2 regions of the Neobacillus sp. 114 genome follow, and region 2 is predicted to be linked to the other one. Evidence: a T-box and tRNA genes for the amino acid it is inferred to sense, from the RefSeq annotation. Region 2 holds a T-box; the other holds one or more tRNA genes.
What was found. A T-box is a leader RNA that pairs with one kind of tRNA and senses whether it is charged. The one in region 2 lies ahead of leuS (leucine--tRNA ligase), so its partner is inferred to be a tRNA-Leu.
Positions count from the first base shown of each region.

Region 1: it encodes a tRNA-Leu, which carries the amino acid that the T-box ahead of leuS (leucine--tRNA ligase) is inferred to sense. The anticodon was not compared.

Region 1 is NZ_CP126144.1:3,325,551-3,329,965, reverse strand. It holds gene QNN06_RS16280 (YecA family protein) at 1-621, shown strand, start outside; gene QNN06_RS16275 (alpha/beta fold hydrolase) at 795-1,631, shown strand; tRNA gene QNN06_RS16270 (tRNA-Ser) at 1,844-1,934, shown strand; tRNA gene QNN06_RS16265 (tRNA-Leu) at 1,962-2,046, shown strand; tRNA gene QNN06_RS16260 (tRNA-Asn) at 2,057-2,128, shown strand; gene QNN06_RS16255 (MerR family transcriptional regulator) at 2,243-2,818, opposite strand; gene QNN06_RS16250 (cell wall hydrolase) at 3,188-3,874, opposite strand; gene QNN06_RS16245 (glycoside hydrolase family 28 protein) at 4,219-4,415, opposite strand, start outside.
Region 2 is NZ_CP126144.1:5,195,472-5,199,886, reverse strand. It holds gene QNN06_RS25510 (YtzC family protein) at 72-353, shown strand; gene QNN06_RS25505 (glycogen biosynthesis protein GlgD) at 350-529, shown strand; gene QNN06_RS25500 (MDR family MFS transporter) at 715-1,902, shown strand; T-box leader at 2,044-2,264, shown strand; gene leuS (leucine--tRNA ligase) at 2,306-4,415, shown strand, end outside.

The DNA.
Region 1 (4,415 bases), 1.9 Mb from region 2:
CAATGGTTTTCCTTTCATGGAATTTTGACGATTTATATGATTGGCTTGTTAAAAATAGAAAAATATATACCGATGCTGGCAAGCTTGCTGGGACGAGATGAAGATGTTCTGTTGGAAGAAGTCGCTGCTGCGTTAATTCAGTTTCAATCGGATGATGTAGTGAAGGAAGTCGCGCCATATTTATATAGAGAGAATTCGATTATTTTTGCAGCTTCCGTTGTTGAAAATATTAAAACAGACTTCGCCATTCAGGTTTTACGAGAAGCCTACGATGCTGCAGAAGAAATTGGTGACCAAGATATCCTTATCGAAGCCCTTTGTCATCATTTGTCTAGAGAGGCATTACCGGTAATTAGCCGCCATATGAAAAACGATTATACTTCAAACTTAGTGGATATAGAGCAGACGGTTTATAGTTATTATTCAATTTTAGGCGAGAAGCATCCTGAATTAGAATTATGGAAAAAAGTTGCCCTTAAAAGGGAAATGGACTTTAGAAATGCCAGTAAGCAAGGGGCGTTGGGTAAACCTGCACCAATTCGGAACGAAACGAATGTAGGGCGAAACGATCCATGTCCTTGTGGAAGCGGGAAAAAATATAAAAAATGCTGTGGGAAATAGATTTTTTTGTAATCACATGGGAAAAGACCAATTACATTCTCGAAGAGAAGGATGTCTCATAAAGCTGAGGTATCCTTTTCTTTTTAACGGAAAAGGAAAGGATTTTCCCTTTTTTTGTCGAAATAGTGTTAAGAATGTAAAATCCTTACATTAGAAACAATCGGAGGTACAGAATGATCACGAAAAAAACCCTAACCATAAATGATCAAAAGATTTCCTATATTGATGAAGGTGCCAAAACTGCTCCGCCAGTCTTGCTTATTCACGGCGTTCCAGAATCTAGCATGCTCTGGAAACACATCATTCCTGAAATTGCTGCTGTAGGATTTAGGGCAATTGCACCGGACCTTCCGGGATTTGGTCAGAGTGCTCGTTTTCCATACGAGTCTGCTTGGGAGAACTATGTTACGTTTATCAATGATTTCATGGAAGCACTAGAATTAGAAAAAATCCATCTCGTCGTCCATGACTGGGGTGGAATGATTGGATTAAGATGGGCGTGTGACAATCCGGATAAAGTTGAAAGCTTGATTATAACCGACACAGTTTTGTTGCCAGGATATACTTGGCACCCACTAGCCCAAAAATGGAGAACGCCTGGTTATGGTGAAAAAGTAATGGAAGCCATGGCCAATAAGGAATCATGGATGGCAGGGATGAAAAAGGAGATTCCGTCTGTTGAAGAAGGGATATTGGAAGACTTCTTTGCAATTTTTGAATCTGATGAGAAAAGGGACGTAATTTTAGAATTATATCGCTCTGCCAATAAACAATTAACGGAACCGTATTTGAATCTTGCTGCTATAAAAAATCCAGTTACGATTCTTTGGGGTGAACATGATCCGTACATTTCAACCGATTTTGCTTACCAGATGCGTGACCAGCAATTCCCACACGCAGCAGTACATATCATTCCTGAAACGGGGCATTTTATTCATGTTCAGGCTCCCGATAAGGTCATTCCATTTGTAAAAGAACATTTTTTATCGATTTTAAAAAAACTAATATAACGAAGTCTCCTTTTAGGGGAGTCATGAGGACAGCTCTAATGAATTTTGCTGGAGAATTTTCCTCATGAAAGGACCATGATGAGGACAACCTGAGTGAATCTTAGTGGAGAAATGTCCTCATAGCAGGGGAGCTCGTTGTTTTAGATTACCAAAATTTACAGCTGGCTTCCATTTTTAAATGATGATATATTTGTTTTGTAAGTTAATACTACAGAGAAGTACTCAAGAGGCTGAAGAGGCGCCCCTGCTAAGGGTGTAGGTCGGGTAACCGGCGCGAGGGTTCAAATCCCTTCTTCTCTGCCATTCAAATAAAACTATTTAAAACATCATGCGGGTGTGGCGGAATTGGCAGACGCACCAGACTTAGGATCTGGCGCCTTCGGGCGTGGGGGTTCGACTCCCTTCACCCGCACCAGAAATATTATTCCGCAGTAGCTCAGTGGTAGAGCTATCGGCTGTTAACCGATCGGTCGTAGGTTCGAGTCCTACCTGCGGAGTCATAGTCCAACAAGGACACTAAGAAAGGGTCAGGGCGGGAACGCAGCAGCCATAATTAGTGAAATTGTGTGGGCTATTACATACGAACAGAAATTAAAAAGCTAAACCCATTATCAATTGGGTTTAGCTTTTTTCCATGTAAACCAATTCCACCATTTCTTATGATTGGCAGCAGCAATTTGCATTCTCGTTTCTTCTTCTATGCCTCTAATTCGTTCAGCCTCTAGTTGGTCTATCCGTTCAACATGCTTTAAAATTTTATTAATCTTTTCTTCTTGGTAAGCTTCTCGTACAGCCTTTTCCTTCAAAAGCTTGATTAAATCCAAGTTTATTTGCTCTAAATTTTCTATGCGTTCCAATAATTCACCATGATTGCAATTGTGCTCAACAACTTGGTCACTAGTATTTTGCAGGGATTCTATTTCCGTAACAGTGTCCGTGTTATTTTCTTCAGAAACCTCTTTCAATACCGCCTCAGCAGACCGTTCGATTGTCATACCCTCATGCCTGCTGAATTCCATTAATTTACGGAATGTATGAACATCCTTATCAAAATAGACTCGATGTCCCCGATTATTACGTTGAACATGATACCCATGATCTTCAAGGAGAGTGGCGTACTTCCTTAAAGTACTGCCATCTATTCCGAGCATTTTTTGTACATCACTAGGTGAATACATTTCCGTCATTCATTTCACCTCTATTTAATACATTGTAAATCATCCTGTAATAGCCCGTTGCTATTTTATAAATAGGTTAAAAGCAATTGAAATAAGCCAACCTAGTGCAAGAAAAACTGATAGATATGTACCTAAACCAACTAAAATCTCTGCCATGATTCCTACTCCTTTAATTCGGGCTTTGGTTTCAATTTTCTTCAATACAATGTCATTATAGCAGGTGATTTTTTAAAATTTGTCGAAACTAGGGATGTTAACCAATTTGTAAATAGACTGTTAACTTCCCTTAATAATAGGCGGGAATGTAACAAAACCCACCATAGAGTTTACAGTTTGGGAGGATTACTATGACTAAATTGTCAATCTACCTCCTATATATTATTTAGCGAATACATGACGGCCAATTGTCTTTACGACTGGACGAGTGCGAATCCATTTATCCGTGGCAATAGCAGGATTATAAAAATAAACAGAATCATTTAACCGATCTTTCCTGGTCAATGCCTCTTCGACTGCTTGTCTAGACTCATCTGAAGCAGGCTTTTTAATTTGGCCATTCTGAACGGGTGAAAAGGCATAGGCATGTCCTACTACTTGATTAATAACGCCTGTCACCGTTTTCGGGAAATGAGGTGATTCCACTCGATTTAATACGACAGTCGCAACGGCTACTTTTCCTTGATAGGATTCGCCTTTTGCTTCAGCTTCTACTAATCTGGCAAAAAGATCTTTTTCATTATTTGAAATGGAAATAGCCGGTGGTTCTGGTTGTTTTTCAGGCATTTGCCTGGTGATTCCTATTTCAGGTTTTGTAGAGTGGAGGGCTACTTCTTTTGTTTTCTCTGGCTTTTGCATGATTTCTTCTGTATTAATCTGATTGTAATTGCTAGTATTGTCTTGCTGATCATTTTCGGTAATACCACCATATTTTTGCTCAAGGCTTATAGGTTTATTTTCTGTAACGACTCGGTCTTCGGTAATAGCCTCGGCACTTTTACTAATTCCTATGAAGGAACTTGTAGCTACACAAGCTACAATTAATGTTTTTATATATGTTTTTTTCATGTGTGCTACCTCCTGAATTTTGCTTTATATTACTCTAACATTGGATGGTATTTAATTTACAGAACGGTAGCGTTACATTTCTTTTTAGTTTGATGAACATAATTTCAGAAAATAATCATTTGTGACATGATACCTATTTTGGCGTCACAATCGAACCAATATTAAGGAACATAGGAATATCTATCCAAAAATTTTTAGGTTTCTTTACATATATAAGTGGACTCATAAACATATGAAATGAATTATTTGAAAAAAGAGGGGAGAAGAAGCTATATCATCAAAAAAATTTAAAATAAAAAACTAGCATCTGTAGTTTCTACTGATGCTAGTTTTTTAAATATTTCTTATTTTGTTCGTGGTACTACTGGCCAATCGGTATCTGGAAGTTTTTCTCCGTCAACTGTGAGATTTTGGTATATGCTGTTAGGCTGGAACATATTACCGTTATTGATGTTGACATTTTTCATTGTTATATTTTTAACATATTGGAAATACAATGGTTTGTCAGCATGCACTGTGACGTTCTCCAATGTTAGGCCAT
Region 2 (4,415 bases):
AAATAAGAAATGAAGCAGTGCGCTTCAATTAGTGATTTTAGGTTGCGCCATATCAAGAAGGGGGTTCTTACATGGCTACTCGCGATTCAATGGAAAACCTAACACAGCAGGTGGAGGATTGTCTTCGCCACGCCGAGGAGCAGTATAAGCAAAGCAGTCTTCAGGAACATTACAATGATAATGATTATACGACGGCGCTGCAAAATCTTGAGCAGACGTATCAGGATATTTGTACAATGGCTCATAGCGCTAATGGGCAACAGCGGGAACAGCTGCACAGAATGAGACTGCAGGTTCAGCAGCTGCAAAATAGTTTGATTTTACAAGGGACCCGAGGAGGAGAACAGTTTTGAAAAAACGTTCAAAACAGCAAAACCCTGAACAAAAAACGCGGAACGGAATTAACAATCAGGATATTGAGTTTGGACAAGATGTAGACATCATTAAACAAGCTAAAAAGAAGTATGAACAAACTGGCGGCCAGCCTGTAAAATCGAAATTCCACCAGGAAAATAATCAATCTTCATAAATTTGCCAAAATCTCTCAACGTATTGTTGAGGGATTTTTTCCATTTACAAAAACCTCTACGAATCAATTTTTTCATAATCTCTTCCATGCGAAAAATGGTAATCAAAAATGATTGCGCTACAACTGAAAAAGGGCTAAAATTTACCAAGGATATCGAAATATTTTTAATCAAAGGAGCGTTTTTCATGCCACGTGCCTTATGGCTTTTAATCATTGGGATGGCAGTGAATGTAATAGGCTCTTCTTTTTTATGGCCTTTAAATACAATTTATATTCACGATTATTTAGGTAAGTCCCTTTCGGTTGCCGGAATTGTTCTGATGTTAAATGCAGGCGCCACTGTTATCGGAAATCTGTTTGGCGGAAATTTATATGATAAATTAGGCGGTTATAAATCGATTCTTTTAGGAATTGGAATTTCGCTTCTAGCCTTGGTGGGATTAACCATCTGGCATAGCTGGCCATCCTATGTTTTCTTTTTGACCATTGTTGGATTTGGGACCGGCATTATTTTTCCTTCGATGTATGCCATGGCAGGTTCGGTTTGGAGAGAAGGCGGCCGAAAATCCTTTAATGCCCTCTATGTTGCGCAAAACCTCGGGGTTGCTGTTGGTACTGCTTTAGGCGGCATTGTTGCCGATTATTCCTTCCAACTAATCTTCCTGGCCAATACCATCATGTATGTGATCTTTTTACTTATCGCGGTTTTTGGATATAAAGGAATTGTGGTTGAATCAGTTAAAAAAGAAGCTAACACTGAAACAGTTAAAACCATAAAAAGCAAAGCCAACCTGCAAGCTTTACTTATTATTAGTGCGGGATATTTATTATGCTGGGTTGCGTATGTCCAGTGGACTACAACAATTGCTTCCTATACGCAGGAAATCAATATCACCCTCACACAATATAGCTTGTTATGGACGATAAACGGGGCATTAATCGTATTGGGGCAGCCTGTTTTAAATAGTATTTTAAAACATCTTAGTGCTTCCCTTAAGGTGCAAATCCTGATCGGAATCGCCATCTTTATCATTTCATTTATAGTTGCTGGAAATGCGGGTGCTTTTACCGGCTTCCTAGCCGCGATGATTATTTTGACAATTGGGGAAATGTTCGTTTGGCCGGCGGTGCCGACCTTAGCCTTCGCCCTTGCTCCTAAGGGCCGGGAAGGATTTTATCAAGGCATTGTGAACAGCACCGCGACCGGCGGGAGAATGATTGGACCGCTCCTTGGTGGCATCATTGTTGATTTATACAGCATGTCTGCCCTATTCACAATCTTAATCGGATTATTTATCATCGGAATCGTTACCACGCTAATGTATGACCGTCATTTGAAAACGCAAGAGCAGGTAACGGCAAAAGCTTTATAAATACTTTCCGCAACCAAAACCACAGCAGATTGACTGTGGTTTTGATGTTTAAAATGTAGTTTCCCTGTCAACCATGAAAATGGGCTCAAGTTTACTTGCATACTGTTAGAAAATTTAATACAATTACGTTATATTTATATTTCAATAACAGTGAGTAGGAGTAGTAGTGATTTAAGTCCCGTATTTAGAGAGTTGACGGCTGGTGAAAGTCAACCGGGAGGGTCATGAACTCGCCTAGGAGTTGCAGGCATGAATGAAAAGTAATGTTTGCCGTTTTCCGCGTTAAGGATTAATGAAGCGAGTGCATTGCACTAATGTGGGTGGTACCGCGGGAAGATACATACAGTCCTCTCGTCCCTGTTGGGGATGAGAGGTTTTTTATTTTTTAAGGAGGATTACAGATATGAGTTTCGATCATCAACAAATCGAAAAGAAGTGGCAAAAAAAATGGGAAGAAGAAAAAACATTTAAAACAAGCGAAGATCCGGGAAAACGGAAATTCTACGCTTTAGATATGTTTCCATATCCGTCAGGGGCCGGACTGCATGTGGGGCACCCGGAAGGTTATACTGCAACGGATATTCTTTCACGGATGAAACGGATGCAGGGCTATAATGTCCTTCACCCAATGGGCTGGGATGCATTCGGGCTGCCTGCTGAGCAATACGCTCTAGATACAGGCAATGACCCGGCCGAATTTACTGCGAAAAACATTGACACATTTCGCAGACAAATTAAGTCTCTTGGTTTTTCTTATGACTGGGACCGCGAAGTCAATACTACAGACCCTGAGTACTATAAATGGACACAATGGATTTTCTTGAAGCTATGGGAAAAAGGTCTTGCCTATGTTGATGAAGTACCGGTCAACTGGTGTCCGGCACTTGGAACTGTTTTAGCCAACGAAGAAGTCATTGATGGAAAAAGTGAACGCGGCGGCCATCCGGTTGAGCGCCGTCCAATGAGACAGTGGATTTTAAAAATTACTGCTTATGCAGACCGTCTGCTTGAAGACCTTGAAGAACTTGACTGGCCAGAAAGCTTAAAAGAAATGCAACGCAACTGGATTGGCCGTTCCGAGGGTGCAGAGGTTACGTTCCAAATCGATGGACATAATGAAACTTTCACGGTATTTACTACCCGTCCTGATACACTATTTGGTGCAACTTATGCGGTGCTTGCACCTGAGCATGCTTTAGTTGATAAGATTACAACAGCTGAACAGCGGGCTGCTGTTGAAGCTTATTTAGATAAAGTAAAATCAAAGAGTGACCTTGAGCGTACCGACCTTGCGAAGGAAAAAACAGGGGTATTCACTGGAGCCTACGCAATCAATCCTACAAATGGTGAGAAAATGCCAATCTGGATTGCCGATTATGTATTAGTCAGCTACGGTACCGGTGCGATTATGGCTGTTCCTGCGCACGACGAACGAGACTATGAATTTGCGAAAAAATTCGACCTGCCAATTAAAGAAGTTGTTGCTGGCGGCGATGTTGAAAAAGAGGCTTATACAGGTGATGGAGATCACGTCAATTCCGACTTTTTAAATGGTTTGAACAAAGTAGATGCGATTAAAAAGATGATTTCCTGGCTTGAGGAAAAGGGAATCGGCACGAAAAAGGTAACCTTCCGTCTACGCGATTGGTTGTTTAGCCGCCAGCGTTATTGGGGTGAACCGATTCCAATTATTCAATGGGAAGACGGCACCATGACAGCCGTACCGGATGAAGAGCTTCCATTAATGCTGCCAAAAACAACCGAAATCAGACCGTCCGGAACAGGTGAATCGCCGCTTGCTAATATTGAGGATTGGGTAAATGTAGTTGACCCAGTCACAGGCAAAAAGGGCCGCCGTGAAACCAACACGATGCCGCAGTGGGCTGGCAGCTGCTGGTACTTCTTGCGCTATATTGATCCAGACAATAAGGAAGCTTTGGCTTCACCGGAAAAATTAAAGCAATGGCTTCCAGTTGATATTTACATCGGCGGTGCCGAGCATGCCGTACTTCACTTGCTGTACGCACGCTTCTGGCACAAGTTCTTGTATGATATCGGCGTAGTGTCAACCAAGGAACCGTTCCAAAAGCTGTTTAATCAAGGAATGATTCTTGGTGAAAATAATGAAAAAATGAGTAAATCCAAAGGGAACGTCGTCAATCCGGATGACATCGTCAATACCCACGGTGCAGATACGCTTCGCCTATACGAGATGTTTATGGGACCGCTTGATGCTTCAATCGCTTGGTCCACAAACGGTTTGGATGGATCCCGCCGCTTCCTTGATCGAATCTGGCGTTTGCTGGTGGAGGAAAACGGTGAGTTGAATCCGAAAATTCAGCCAAACGAAGAGGCATCCAGCCTTGAAAAAGTCTACCATCAAACAGTGAAGAAAGTGACCGAGGATTACGAAGGATTACGCTTTAACACCGCAATCTCTCAGATGATGGTATTCATTAACGAAGCGTATAAAGCAACTGTTCTGCCAAAGCATTTCATCGAAGGCCTCGTCA